One region of the Nonomuraea sp. IBHARD001 genome, then DNA from elsewhere that is predicted to be linked to it. Evidence: riboswitches for the same ligand, from Rfam matches in the RefSeq annotation. Region 1 holds a riboswitch; the other holds the start of a gene.

Region 1 (7,273 bases):
GAACCGACCGTATCCCGGCAGGACTTCGTACCGAAAGCCGAAAATCACCTTCCCGACATCTGCCGGTCATTCGCCGGTTTTGCCATTCGCGAACCCGGTCGTGGTGTTGCCGGGCATTGGACCAGGCGAAGAACGGCGATAACCGCATCAGGCCACAAAGGGGGAGATCCTTGACCGGACCGTCCTATGGATATCCGCCGCCGCCCCCGCAGCCCACACGCCCGCAGGTGAACGCGGGCAGGCTGTGGGCGGGCGGTGTGGCCACCGCGCTGGTCGCGGCCCTCGTGGTCGTCGTCGGCGTGCTCGTCGTGCGCGGGGTCTTCGAGATCCCGCTGCTGGCCGTCGACGACGACGGCATGTCGAGTCGGCTGCCGACCACCCAGTACGCCCTGCTGGCCGCGGGATCGGCGTTGCTGGCCACGGCGCTGATGCATCTGCTCATGCTGCTGACGCCCAGGCCGATGAGTTTCTTCGGCTGGATCGGCGGACTGGCCACCGCGGTCGCCGTACTGCTCCCGCTGACCAGCGGCGGGTGGATGCCGTCCGCGCTGGCCACGGCGGGCATCAATCTGGTGGTCGGCGTGGCCGTCATCTCGCTGCTCGGCTCGGTCGCCGCGGTCTCGGTGCGGCGTGACCCTTACCAAGGGGCGTAAGGGTTTACCCGAATGTGGAGTAAGCGTTGAGTATTTCCAGCAAATGTCCTGATTTCATGCTCAGGTGGCCGAATACACGAACAATGCAGCAGTGGACGTCTGGCGGTATGAAGACCGGGTTGTCGCCCATGTCAGAGGAGATATCGACATCGCCTCCGAACCTGTGCTGCGCCTGGCCTTCATCCCGCTGCTGACGCCCGGCACGCGGCACATGGTGGTGGACATGGAGCAGGTGGGCTTCCTCGGCTCCGAGGGCGTACGGCTCCTGCTCGACCTCAGGAGCCGGGCGTGGGATCGGGGAGCCAGGGTGACGCTGTCCGGCTTGCGGGGGTTGAGGGCGAAGGTGTTCAGCGTGACGGGAGCCGACAAGGCTTTTGACATCTATCCGACCCTGGCCGACGCCTGGCGTTCCATCGACGCCGGAGCGGCCGTCTGAGCTGCGGCAGCGCCCGCCAGGAGGGGCGTACGACGCCTCCCGTGACGCTGGAGCCCCACGCGTGAACGCGTGTTTCGTGCACAACAAGGGCAACAGTCTGGAATGATCGCGTGGAGGTACTGTCGGATATCGAGACTGACGGACAGTGACGGATGCCCCCCATCGATAACATCACGACTTTCGCGGCCGAACGCCCGGTTTTTTCGGTGATCATCTGCGTCGTCGGCCTCGCCCTGCTGGGCGTCGCCGTGTTCTTCCTGCGGTCGGGGCTCAAGGTGGGCGCTCGGCTGTGGCAGACCTATGTCACCCCGCGCCCCATCGAGGACGTCCTCACCATCGTGGCCGCCTCCATCGCCACCGGTGTGTCCGCCCAAGGCATGTGGCGCTTCTCGGGCGACGTGCTCGGGCTCGACGGCCCGCTGCGCCTGCTGCTGTTCGCCTTCATCGAGGTCGCGATCATCACCTCGGCGGTGCGGGCCAGGCGCAACATGCGCGAGAACTACTCGGCCGGCATCGACGGCATCGCGGTATGGGCGCTGACCTGCCTGACCGCCGTGCTGTCCAGTATGGACGCCCGTAGCCTGGCCGAGGCCATCTTCCGCCTCGCCGCCCCGCTGGTCGCCGCCTGGCTCTGGGAGCGCGGCATGGCCATCGAACGGCACCGCATCACCGGTCGCCACCGCATCAACTGGCGGCTCACGCCCGAGCGTGTCCTCGTCCGCGTCGGCCTGGCGGAGGTCAGTGACCGCACCGCCAGCGAGGTCGACGCGCACCGGCGCCTGACCAGGGTGGCGCTCGCCGCCAAGCGTGCGCGCGCCCTGCGCGACGGCGGCGCCTCCGACCGCAAGATGCGGGCCGCGCTGCTCAAGCTGGACCAGGCCATGGACCAGGCGGTCGAGCACGCCGGACTGGCGGTCGACCAGGCACGCCAGGAGGCGCTGCTGGCCCAGATCGGCGCGCTGTACAACACGAGCAACCTCATCGACCTCACCCCGCCGGTGCCGTGGGCGCCCGAGGAGTCGAGGCGTCCCGCCCTGTCGCGGTCGGTCGCCTTCGACGAGGGCGAGGAGGAGGAGTTCGAGGTCGTCGAGTCCTTCGCGCCGGTCGTCGACACCGCACAGCGTGCGGCGCTGATGCGCAAGGCCAGGGAGTACTGGGATCACCAGATCGATGTGAAGTTCGTGCCGAGGGCGGCCGACATCGCACGTGAGGCGGGCATCTCGCTCATCACCGCCCGCGAGTACCGCGCCCTGTGGAAGCTGGAGCCACGCGCCCACGCCCTGATCGAGGCCGCGTACAACGAACACGGCATCGTCGACACCGGCACCTTCCCCGCCATCGTCACCTCCGACCCCATCCTCACCGTCAACGGCTCCTCCGCCGACCACCGCTGAGGTCTTCTCGGGCCCTCGGGAGGGCGTCCAGCCGGGCTGCCGCGAGGCCGCGCAGCCCGGCGGCCCGAGGCCCGGGGCCGCAGAGGCGAGGCACACGCGCCTCGGAGAAGGCACCCCGTGGTCAACAGGCGTCGCAAGCCCATGGCCAGGGCCATAGCCCGAAGCCCCGCCCTCGAAAGGCCGCCTCGCCGTCAGGCGGACTGCTGGCGTGGGGCGGGGCGGACCTCCAGCGTGTCGAGGAGTTCCTGGGTGGCGGCGGCGACGGCGGCGACGGCGCGGTCGAAGGATTCGGCGTTGCGCGCCGAGGGGGCGCGGAAGCCGGAGATCTTGCGGACGTACTGCAGCGCGGCGGCGTGCACGTCGTCGTGCGTCACCTCAGGGGTGTAGGGCTCGCGCAGCGTCTTGATGCTTCGGCACATGCCTCGGACCCTACCCGCCGCCCCCGACATTCCACCGTGAGCGCCTCAGCCGCCGAGGTACGGCTCGGTCGGCCAGCCCTCACGCCGCCAGGCGCTGTCCCAGAACAGCCACTCGTACTCGGTGGCCTGCACGAACGCCTCCGCCATCGCCGCACGCACCCCGTCGTCGGCCGAGTCGGCCAGCCGATCGGCGATCTCCTTGGCCCGCTCGACCGACTTGGCGAAGTCGGGGTCGGCGTAGGTGTCGATCCAGGCGCGGTACGGATGCCCTTCGGCGCCTCCGGTGCGCTCCAGCAGCGCCGTACCGACGTCCTGGTAGACCCAGAAGCACGGCAGCAGCGCCGCCACCAGCACGGGGTACGGCGCGGCGAGCGCGGTGGCCTGCAGGTAGGAGGAGTAGCCGAGGCAGGTGGGCGAGGTGCGGATGCCGTCGAGGTCGGCGGCGCCGAGCCCGTAGGCCTCGATGTACCCCTCGTGCAGGGTGCGCTCGGCGGCGATGGCCCCGTGGGCGCTCGACGCCCAGAACGCCGCCTCCTCCGGCTCGCCCGCCCGCACGGCGGCGGTGGCCAGCGCCCTGGCGAACGCCTCCAGGTAGCGCGCGTCCTGGACGATGTAGAAGGCGAAGCGCTCCCGGTCGAGGGTGCCTTCGCCGAGCGCGGTGTTGAACGGGTGCTGGTGGATGGCTCGCAGCAGTGGGGCCGTGCGGTCCCAGACGTCGTCGCAGAACATGACGTCCCTTCGCTAGTCCGAACTAGATCAGGTTCGACGGGTGTGATCTCAGCTCCGGCCGTTCCGGAGCACCCCGCGTCGCGAGCCACCGTAGCAGGCGTGCCCGCGGGGCTCAGCCGGGCCCCGCGACCGTCCACACGCTGAACGCCGCCCCCTGCGGATCGCGCAGCGCGGCCAGCGGCCCGACCGGCGTGCGCAGGGGGCCGTGTGCGACGGTGGCGCCGAGCGAGCGGGCGACGGCGGTGCTCGTCTCGGTGTCGGCGACCGAGAAGTACACGATCCAGCGCGGTTCGACCTGCGACGACGGCGGCGCGATGAGCCCGCCGACCGTCTCGCCGCCCGCCGTGAACGCGGTGAAGGGCGATCCGCCGAGGTCGAGTGTCGTCGTGCCGAGCCCGAGCACGAGCCGGTAGTACGCCGCCGCACGCTCCCGTTCCCCGGTCATGAGCTCGCTCCACACGTAGGCGCCGTGCTCGTGCGTCAGCCAGGCGCCCGGCCGCCGCAGCCCCAGCACCACGCCCGCCGGGTCGGCCACGAGGGACGCGAGCGGGACCCCGCCCGGCCGTACGGCCAGCGCGGCGGTGGCGGCGGGGTCGTCCGAGGCGAAGAAGGTGATCCAGCGCGGCGGCCCGGACGAGCCGACGATCGCGGCCACCGGCTCGCCGTCGAGTGCGGCCGTCACGCGGGCGTCGTGCTCGGCGGTGAACGTCCAGCCGAAGAGCTCGCCGTAGAACGGGAGGGCGGAGTGCGGGTCTGAGGTGTGCAGCTCGATCCAGCACGGTGCGCCCGGCGGGCGTGAGGTGCGGCGCGGCATCGCGGATCCCCTTTCTTTTATCCTAACCTGGGCCCGATGGCGATCGACAGCCGCACACTCGACCGGGTACGCAAGCTCCTGGCCAAGGCCGAGGGCACCGACAACGAGCACGAGCGCGCCGCGTTCATGGGCGCGGCCACGGCGCTGATGAGCAAGCACGGCATCGAGCAGGCGATGCTGCGCGGACGCGGCAGGGGCGGCCCGGCCAACAGGGTGGTGGCCGTCGGCGACCCTTGGGCCAGGGAGAAGGCCAGGCTGATCTACCTGGTGGCCCAGGCTTCGCGGTGCCGGCCGCTGCTGATCGGCAAGGGCGCGGAGGGGCAGCGCGTGCACGTGTTCGGGTTCGCCTCCGACCTGGAGCGTGCCGAGGTGCTGGCCACGTCGCTGCTGCTGCAGATGGCCACCGGCCTGGCGAAGGCGGGCGTGCCCGAAGGCGAGAGCCCGAGGGCCTATCGGCGTTCGTGGCTGCTGGGCTTCTCCGACGAGGTGCACCGCCTGCTGAGCGAGGCCGAGGCGCATGCCGAGCAGGAGGCCGAGGCGGGCGCGCCTGGCGCCGAACTGGTGCTGGCCGACCGGCACGCCGAGGTGGAACGCGCGGTCGCCGAGCACTACCCGCGCATCCGCACCAGCGTCCCGAGGACGAGCGGCACCGGCTACGGCGAGGGCGTCAGAGCGGGCCGCCGGGCCGACCTCGGCCGCCCCGGCGTCCCCACCCCACCCGCCTCCCCCCTCACCCGAGGCTGAGCCTTCCGAAAGCACTCACCCGAGGCTGAGCCTTCCGGGAAAGCACTCACCCGAGGCTGAGCCTTCCGGGAAAGCACTCACCCGAGGCTGAGCCTTCCGGAAAGCGCTCAGCTCTCCAGGGCCGCCGACACCACCGCCCTGGCCTCCTGCTGGACCTCGGCCAGGTGCTCCGGCCCCTTGAACGACTCGGCGTAGATCTTGTACACGTCCTCGGTCCCCGAAGGCCGCGCCGCGAACCAGGCGTCCGCCGTGGCGACCTTGACACCGCCCAGCGCCGCCCCGTTGCCCGGCGCCTCGGTCAGGATCGACGTGATGGGCGCCCCCGCCAGTGTGGACGCCGTGACCTGCGAGGCCGACAGCCTGGCCAGGACGGCCTTCTGCTCGCGGGTGGCGGGCGCGTCGACCCGGGCGTACGCGGGCTCGCCGTACCTGGCGGTCAGGTCCGTGTAGTGCTCGCTGGGGGTGCGGCCGGTGACGGCGATGATCTCGGCGGCGAGCAGCGCGAGGATGAGGCCGTCCTTGTCGGTGGACCAGGGCGAGCCGTCGCGGCGCAGGAAGGAGGCCCCGGCGCTCTCCTCGCCGCCGAAGGCCAGCGACCCGTCGAGCAGCCCGGAGACGAACCACTTGAACCCGACCGGCACCTCGACCAGCCGCCGCCCGAGCCCTTCGGCGACCTTGTCGATCATGCTGCTGCTGACCAGCGTCTTGCCGATCCCGGCCCCCTGCGGCCAGCCGGGCCGATGGGCGTACAGGTAGGAGATGGCGACGGCCAGGTAGTGGTTGGGATTGAGCAGCCCGCCGTCGGGTGTGACGATGCCGTGCCTGTCGGCGTCGGCGTCGTTGCCGGTCGAGACGTCGTAGCGGTCGCGCCGCTCGATGAGCGAGGCCATGGCGTACGGCGACGAGCAGTCCATGCGGATCTTGCCGTCCCAGTCGAGCGTCATGAACCGCCAGGTGGGGTCGACCAGCGGGTTGACCACGGTGAGGTCGAGGCGGTGCCGTTCGGCGATCTCCCCCCAGTAGGCGACGCTGGCGCCGCCGAGCGGGTCGGCGCCGATGCGTACCCCGGCCGCCCTGATCGCGTCGATGTCGAGCACCGAGGGCAGGTCGTCGACATAGGAGCCGAGGAAGTCGTACGGCTCGCCGAGCGAGGCCCGGTAGGCCACCCGGCGCACGCCCTTGAGCCCGTCGGCGATGAGTTCGTTGGCCCGGTCCTGGATCCAGGAGGTGGCGTCGGTGTCGGCGGGCCCGCCGTTGGGCGGGTTGTACTTGAATCCGCCGTCACGCGGCGGGTTGTGCGAGGGCGTGACGACGACGCCGTCGGAGCCGGGGTGGGTGAGGATGGCGTGCGAGACCGACGGCGTCGGTGTGTACCCGTCGCGCGAGTCGACCAGCACCCTGACGCCGTTGGCCGCGAAGACCTCCAGTGCGGAGACGCGGGCGGGCTCGGACAGGGCGTGGGTGTCGGCGCCGAGGAACAGCGGCCCGGTGATGCCCTGGGCCGTGCGGTATTCGACGATCGCCTGGCTGGTGGCGACGATGTGGTCCTCGTTGAACGCGGTGTCGAACGCCGATCCCCGGTGGCCCGAGGTGCCGAAGGCGACGCGCTGTGACACCTCGGCCGGGTCGGGGTGCAACGCGTAGTAGGCCGTCACGAGACGGGCCACGTCCACGAGGTCGGTCGGCTGTGCGGGCTGGCCCGCGCGCTCATGGGTCATACCACCCAGTATCTCGCGGCCGGTTCCGCGCTTGACTTTGACTAAACCTACCTGAAATATAGGAAATATGACCCTCCGTCTCAGGCGCCTGGCGGTCGCCACCGCCGCGCTCACCCTCTGCGCCCTGTCCGCCGCGTGCTCGACCACCCCCGCAGCCGGAGAGCCCGCCAACACCACCGGTGCCGTGCTCAAGCTCAAGGACCCGGGAAACGCAGGACCCATCGCCTACGCCAAGAAGAGCGGCCTGCTGCAGCAGCGCCTGGCCGCCGTCGGGGCGAAGGTCGAGTGGGGCGGCACCTACGCCTCCTTCACCGCCACCATCGACGCCGTGCGCTCCGGCTCGGTCAACGTCCTCGACGGCGCCAT
Region 2 (7,273 bases), 3.0 Mb from region 1:
GAAACGCCGCAGCGTCTACGAGGCCAGTCGCTTGGCGAACTCGGCGGCGGCTGCCCCCGGGTCCTCGGCCTCGGTGATCGCCCGGACGACGACGACCCTGCTCACCCCTGCGGCCAGCACCTCGTCCAGGTTGGCGAGGTCGATGCCGCCGATCCCGAACCAGGGCCGCCCGCCCGCCAGCCCCGCCGCATGCCTGAGCAGCGGGAAGCCGGGAGCGTGCCGTCCTGGTTTGGTGGGAGTCGGCCAGATGGGGCCGCAGCAGTAGTAGTCGACGCCCTCCTGCACGGCCGCCGCCGAGGCCTCGGCGGCGGAATGCGTGGAGCGGCCGATGATCACTTCTTCGCCCAGGATCTCCCGCGCCACGGCCACGGGCAGGTCGTCCTGTCCGAGGTGCAGCACGTCGGGCCTGGCCGCATGGGCGACGTCGGCCCGGTCGTTGACCGCCAGCAGGGCGCCGTGCCGGTCGCAGGCGTCACGGAAGACCTCGAGCAGCGCGAGCTCCTCACGCGCCTCCAGCCCCTTCTCGCGCAACTGGACGATGTCGACGCCGCCCGAGAGCACGGCGTCGAGGAAATCGGCCAGGTCGCCACGCGAGCGGCGGCCGTCGGTGCAGAGGTAGAGCCTGGCATCGGCCAGACGGGTCGCGCGGTCGGCCGAAGGGTCAGAAGCCGAGGACCTGGGCACGTCGCTTGACCTCGGTATGGCGACCCGCCTTGATCGCGTCGATGGGCGCACCCGGGAGCGACTCGTCAGGGGTGAACAGCCACCGAAGCGACTCCGCCTCGTTGAACCCCTGGTCGAGCAGCACGGTGAGGGTGCCTGGCAGGCCCTTGACCACGTCGTCGCCGTCGAGGAAGACCGCGGGAACCTGGGGTCCGCCGCCTCCTCTTCGCACGCCGATCAGCTTGTGGTCCTTGAGCAGTTGTTTGGCCCTGCCGATGGTCAGGCCCATGCGCCGGGCCACTTCGGGGAGCGGGAGCCACTCGCCAACGAGTTCGTCGGTCTCCCGGTCGATCTCTGCAACAGAAAGCGTCACGAATCCACCACTACCACATCGCGTCCTTGCTCAAACAACACAGTCACGTACGGCTACCGCCGGATCGGCCAGCTTGGCGACGTCGAGGCGCTGCCCGCCCTCGATGATCCGCCGTCCCTGGACCAGATCGCGAGGACGGTCCACGGTGAGGATCGCGGCGAGCGTGTCGTCGCCGGTCAGCCAGCAGATCGCCCACTTTCCTCCCGCCGTGGGGTCTCCACGGTGCAGTAACCGGGCTCCGGCGTGGTGGCCAGCGTACTGGACCATGTGGCCGAACTGCTCCGACCAGAAGTAAGGCACCGGATCGTAGACAGCGACGTCGCCGAGCAGGGTGGCCGCCGCGACGTCGGGCGCGCCGAGCGCGGTGTCCCAGTGCTCGACCCGCAGCCGGGCCTGGAACCGGCGCGACCACCACGCGGCGCAATCGCCGACGGCCACCACGTTCGGCAGCGAGGTGCACAGGTGCTCGTCGGTGACGACGCCGTTGTGCAGGTCGATGTCGGACCCGGCCAGCCAGTCGACGGAGGGACGCACGCCGATGCCGCTGACCACGACGTCGGAGGAGATCTTGTCGTCGTCGGTGAGGGTGACACCGCCGGGGTCGACCGAGCCGACCATGGCCGAAAGGCGCAGGTCGATGCCTTCGTACCAGGGCACGAACAGGGCGCCGACCTCGGGGGCGAGCGCGTGGGCCAGCGGGGCGGGCGCGGCCTCGACGACCGTGACCTCGCATCCGGCCCGGTGGGCGGCGGTGGTGACCTCGGCGCCGATCCAGCCGGCCCCGATGACGGTGACCTTGGCGCCGGGCGTCAGGCGCGCCCTGAGCTCCAGGGCGTCGTCGATCGTGCGCAGGACGTACTGGCGGCCTTCGCCGCGCAGCCTGATGGGCTCGGCGCCGGTGGCGATGACCAGGCCGTCGTAGGGTAGTTCGCCCTCGGTGGTCTCCACGACGCCTTCGCGCAGGCCCTTGGCCGCCACGCCCGACCTGAAGTCGACCTCGAGGGCGTCGAGGTCGGAGTCGACGTAGGTGGAGTCGCTCTCGCCCAGCAGGACGGCCTTGGACAAGGGTGGCCGGTCGTATGGCCGGTGCGGCTCCTCGCCGACCAGCGTGACCCTTCCGCCGTAGCCGCGAGCCCTCAGCGCCTCGACGCTTCGCACCCCTGCCAGTCCCGCTCCTACCACCACGACGTGATCCACGCTCTTGACCTTAGGTTGCCCGCGGGGGACAACGCCAATGGCGATTTCGTAAAGAAGGGGCGAATTCGCGCCTTCATCGCGACGCCGTACCCTGGTGGAGGTAGCAAGACGCGCGGGAGCCCGGCCATTTCACACCGGGCTGAGAGGAAGGCTCGGTGGCCTTCGACCGCAATGAACCTGATCCGGGTCATGCCGGCGAAGGGAGCGGAGTTCCCCTGATGAGCGAGCGGACACCAGGCGGCGGCACGGTCGTGGCCGGCGGCGGTGTCGTCGGGCTGAGCATCGCCTGGCGGCTGGCGTGCGAGGGGCGCGACGTCACGGTCGTGGACCCCGCGCCGGGCTCGGGCGCCTCGCACGCCGCCGCCGGCATGCTGGCGCCGGTGAGCGAGGTCACCTACACCGAGCAGCCGCTGCTGCGCCTGGGGCTGGCCGCGCTCGACGCCTGGCCCGGCTTCGCCGCCGAGCTCGCGGCCGACAGCGGGCACGACCTCGACTACCGCACCGACGGGACGCTCGACGTGGCGTTCGCGGCCGACGACCTGACCGCGCTCGACGAGCTCGCCGCGTTCATGGCGGTGCTCGGCCTTCCGGTCTCGCGCCTTTCGGGCCGCGAGTGCCGCCGCCTGGAGCCCATGCTGGCCCCTGCGGTGCGCGGCGGCCTGCTGGCCGAGGGCGACGCGTGGGTCGACCCGCGCCGGGTGAGCGCCGCCCTCCTGGCCGCCCTGCGCGCCCGCCGCGTCCCGCTGCTGCCCGCCCGGGTGCGCGAGCTGCTGCGCGAGGGCGACCGGGTGACAGGGGTACGGCTGGCCGACGGCCGCGACGTGCGCGCCGAGGAGGTGGTCCTGGCCGCGGGCGCCTGGAGCGCCGAGCTGGCCGGACTGCCGGTGCGCCCGGTGAAGGGCCAGATCCTGCGCCTGGGCTCCCCCGCGCCGCTGCTGAGCAGATGTGTGCGCGGCACGGTACACGGCTCCTCGGTCTATCTCGTCCCGAGGAGCGACGGCGAGCTGGTCGTGGGCGCGACGCAGGAGGAGCTCGGCTTCGACACCAGGGTGACGGCCGGAGGCCTGTACGAACTGCTGCGCGACGCCCGCGAGCTGGTGCCTGGCGTCACCGAGCTGGAGCTGCGCGACGCGGTCGCGGGGCTGCGGCCCGGCACGCCGGACAACCTGCCGCTGATCGGCCCGAGCGGCCAGGCCGGTCTCACCCTGGCCACCGGCCACCACCGCGGCGGCGTGCTGCTGGCCCCGCTCACCGCCGAGCTCGTACGGGGACCGGGGCACGAGCTGGCCGCGCACTGCTCCCCCGGACGCTTCGCGGGCGACTCCCCCACCCGCACCGACCATGTGACAGCGGAAAAAGGCAACGGATGAACGTGACGATCAACGGCGACCCGCACGAGGTCGCCGACGGCACGACGGTCGCCCAGGCCGTGCGCAGGCTCACCCCTGCCACCACGGGCGTCGCGGTGGCCGTCAACGACGAGGTGGTCAGCAGGAGCTCGTGGGAGTCCACGACGCTCGCCGACAGCGACAAGGTCGAGGTGCTCACGGCGGTGCAGGGTGGATGAGCTGATCATCGCGGGCGAGAAGTTCGGCTCCAGGCTGATCATGGGTACCGGCGGCGCCCCCTCGCTGGAGGTGCTCGACCAGGCGCTCGTCGCCTCGGGCACCGAGCTGACCACGGTCGCCATGCGCAGGCTCGACCCGTCGGCCAGGGGCTCGGTGCTCGACGTGCTGAGCGCCAGGGGCATCAAGGTGCTGCCCAACACAGCGGGCTGCTTCACCGCCGGCGAGGCCGTGCTGACGGCGAGGCTGGCCCGTGAGGCGCTGGGCACGGCCTGGGTCAAGCTGGAGGTCATCGCCGACGAGCGCACGCTGCTGCCCGACCCGATCGAGACGTTCGACGCGGCCGAGCGGCTGGTCGCCGACGGCTTCGTCGTCCTGCCGTACATCGGGGACGACCCGGCGCTGGCCCGACGCCTGGAGCAGGCGGGATGCGCGGCCGTGATGCCGCTCGGCGCGCCGATCGGCTCGGGGCTCGGCATCCGCAATCCGCACAACATCGAGCTCATCGTCGAGGCGGCGGGCGTGCCCGTGATCCTCGACGCGGGCATCGGCACGGCGAGCGACGCGGCCCTGGCCATGGAGCTCGGCTGCGACGCCGTCCTGCTGGCCACGGCCGTCACCAGGGCGCAGCGGCCGGAGGCGATGGCCGAGGCGATGCGCCTGGCCGTGGTGTCGGGGAGGCTGGCGCGGCAGGCGGGACGCATCCCACGCAGGCGTTACGCCGAGGCGTCCTCGCCGCTGGGCCGCTGAGCATGCCGTTCGCGCTGGTGGGGGCCGGTGTGTGGAACGGCTCGGCATCGGTTTGGGATGCTCAGGCTATGCCGGTGGCAAAACGCCCGTAAACTCAGCCAGGTGGACACGACCATTGCGGACCCCCTCGTCGGGCGGCTTCTCGACGGGCGCTATCGCATCGAGTCCCGGATCGCCCGGGGCGGCATGGCCACGGTCTACCTGGCTCTGGACGTCAGGCTCGATCGCACGGTCGCGCTCAAGGTGATGCACCGTTCGCTGGCCGAGGACCCCTCCTTCGTGCAGAGGTTCATCGGCGAGGCGAAGTCGGTGGCGTCCCTGTCGCACCCCAATGTGGTGCACGTCTTCGACCAGGGCACCGATGGCGACATCGTGTACCTGTCGATGGAGTACGTTCCGGGCAAGACCCTGCGTGAGCTGCTGCAGCAGCGGGGCAGGCTGCCGGCCCGCGAGGCGCTGGAGATCATGATCCCGGTGCTCGCCGCGCTCGGCGCCGCGCACCAGCAGGGCATGGTGCACCGCGACATGAAGCCGGAGAACGTCCTGCTGACCGACGACGGCCGGGTCAAGGTCGTCGACTTCGGCCTGGCCCGTGCGATCGAGGCGAGCAACCAGACGCGCACGGGCGTGATGATCGGCACGATCGGCTACATGTCGCCCGAGCAGGTGACGACCGGCGGCGCCGATGTGCGCAGCGACGTCTACGCCGCGGGCATCATGCTGTTCGAGCTGGTCACCGGCCAGCAGCCCTACCACGGCGAGACGCCGATGTCGGTGGCCTACCGGCACGTGCACGACACGGTGGCGCCGCCTTCCTCGCTGGTGCCCGAGACGCCGCACCTCATCGACTCGCTGGTGGCCCAGGCGACCGCGCGCGACCCGCAGCACCGCCCCGGCGACGCCAGCGCCATGCTGGTGGCCGCGGTCGAGGCGCATCGCCTGCTGCCGCGCGAGAGCACTCCCCCGATGTCGCACTCGATGTCGGGCGCCAGGCCGATGCCGCAGCGCCCCTACGCCAACCACACGCTGGTCCAGCCGCGTTCGGAGGTGCCGACCTCGGTGCCCGTTCCTCCGGCGCCTCCCGCGCGCAGGGGCGGCTGGCGGCCCAACTGGCTGCTGGTCGGGCTCGCCGTCGTCATGGTGGGCGCGATGGTGGCCACCGGCTGGTGGTTCTCCCAGGGCAAGTACGTCCCCGTGCCCGACCTGCTGGGCAAGAACGTCCAGATGGCCAGTCAGGAGGCCCGTGCCAAGGGCTTCAAGGTGACGCTGGCCGAGGGCAGGCACGACGAGAAGGTCGGCAAGGACCTCGTGCTCGGCATGGACCCGCCCGGCGGCACCGAGGTCGAGGGCGGCGCGACGCTCACGCTGGTGCCCTCGCTCGGCGCCAAGCGGGTCGCGGTGCCCAATGTGGCGGGCCTGACCCGCGACGAGGCCGCCTCGAAGTTCGCCGAGGCCGGGCTGCGGCTCGACGACGTGTCCAAGATCCAAAACCTCACCGTCCCACGCGACCGCGTCGTACGCACCAAGCCGGGCATCGGCGACCAGGTCAGGGAGGGCACGAAGGTCGACATCGTGCTCAGCGCCGGCCTGCTCATGTCCGACCTGACCGGCATGCCCAAGGACGACGTGGCCAGGCTGCTGCAGGAGCAGGGCTTCCAGGTCCAGATCGACGAGGTCGACGACGACGCCGAGCCGTGCACGGTCATCGCCCAGGACCCCAAGGCCAAGGCCGAGGTCGACAAGGGCGTGCTGGTCAGGGTGACGGTGGCGCGCTGCAACGACTGGCGCTCGTGGTGGGACCGGCTCAACGACACCGAGGCCGACGACCAGCAGACCTTCCAGATCATCCCGAATGTGATGTTCAAGAATGTCAACGACGCCCGCAACGAGCTGCGCAACCTGGGCTACCGGGTGAAGGTCAAGCAGATCCTGGGCGGCAGCGGCCGGGTCAGGCTCCAGCAGCCGATCGGCGGCACCGAACGCCCTGCGGGCAGCCAGGTCGTGCTCTGGCACTGAGACCGCCGAGGAGCCGGGGTCAGGCCAGGAAGCCGTGCAGGCGGACCCTGGCCAGGCCGCCGTCGGGGAAGATGTTCACCCTGACCTGGCTGACGACCGGGCCCTGCTCCTGCAGCCGGAACCGGTGGTTGGTGTCGGGCCGCAGCGCCGTCCTGCCCAGCAGCGGGATCCACGTCTCGCCGTCGAAGCCTTCGAGCGAGGCCGCGCCGGGCGCATTGAAGATCAGGTTCGTGGTGTCGATCTCGGCCAGCCTGACCACGCCGGGCCCGGCCAGCCTGATGATCAGCCAGTCGTTGCCGTCGTCGCGCCGCCTGGCCGTCTCCCAGCCCTCCGCCTGGTGCCGGGACAGGCCGGGCGCGATGACATTGTTCGGCGAGGAGTAGAACTCGTCCGAGCACGAGGTGACGAGCGCGCCGTGCTCAAGGGCGGCCAGGTCGAGGGTGAGCCCGTCGTAGAGCTTGAGGTCGGGCACCACCTCGCCGTGCACGCGCAGCCTGGCGATGCCGCCGTCGGGATACATGTTCAGCCGCACGTGGGTGTAGCGGCGCTCGTCCGCGACCTCGAAGAAGTGCTCGGCGTCGCCGCCCAGCGGGCTCTTGGCCACGATCGGCGTCCAGTCGGCCCGCTCCAGCTCCCCCGGCTCCGGATAGCCCTCGACCGACGCCGCCTCCACCGAGGCGTGCGGCGGGTAGTTGCCCTTGAACCAGGC

The links. A riboswitch is a leader RNA that binds a small molecule or an ion and turns the genes downstream of it on or off. The one in region 1 is predicted to bind thiamine pyrophosphate.
Region 2: it holds a riboswitch for thiamine pyrophosphate, as region 1 does, so the genes downstream of both, thiO (glycine oxidase ThiO) here and tenA (thiaminase II) in region 1, are expected to answer to the same signal.

Annotation. Positions count from the first base shown of each region.
Region 1 is NZ_JBWBBW010000002.1:5,724,063-5,731,335, reverse strand. Features, by position in the region: gene ACTWNK_RS28180 (DUF6069 family protein) at 171-653, shown strand; gene ACTWNK_RS28175 (STAS domain-containing protein) at 745-1,089, shown strand; gene ACTWNK_RS28170 (hypothetical protein) at 1,242-2,483, shown strand; gene ACTWNK_RS28165 (DUF2277 domain-containing protein) at 2,675-2,902, opposite strand; gene tenA (thiaminase II) at 2,948-3,631, opposite strand; TPP riboswitch at 3,619-3,717, opposite strand; gene ACTWNK_RS28155 (VOC family protein) at 3,744-4,445, opposite strand; gene ACTWNK_RS28150 (DUF2786 domain-containing protein) at 4,482-5,189, shown strand; gene pgm (phosphoglucomutase (alpha-D-glucose-1,6-bisphosphate-dependent)) at 5,297-6,907, opposite strand; gene ACTWNK_RS28140 (ABC transporter substrate-binding protein) at 6,975-7,273, shown strand, end outside.
Region 2 is NZ_JBWBBW010000002.1:2,703,491-2,710,763, reverse strand. Features, by position in the region: gene thiE (thiamine phosphate synthase) at 16-684, opposite strand; gene ACTWNK_RS14575 (Rv2175c family DNA-binding protein) at 662-1,036, opposite strand; gene ACTWNK_RS14570 (NAD(P)/FAD-dependent oxidoreductase) at 1,067-2,233, opposite strand; TPP riboswitch at 2,336-2,454, shown strand; gene thiO (glycine oxidase ThiO) at 2,452-3,603, shown strand; gene thiS (sulfur carrier protein ThiS) at 3,600-3,800, shown strand; gene ACTWNK_RS14555 (thiazole synthase) at 3,793-4,548, shown strand; gene pknB (Stk1 family PASTA domain-containing Ser/Thr kinase) at 4,651-6,564, shown strand; gene alc (allantoicase) at 6,584-7,273, opposite strand, start outside.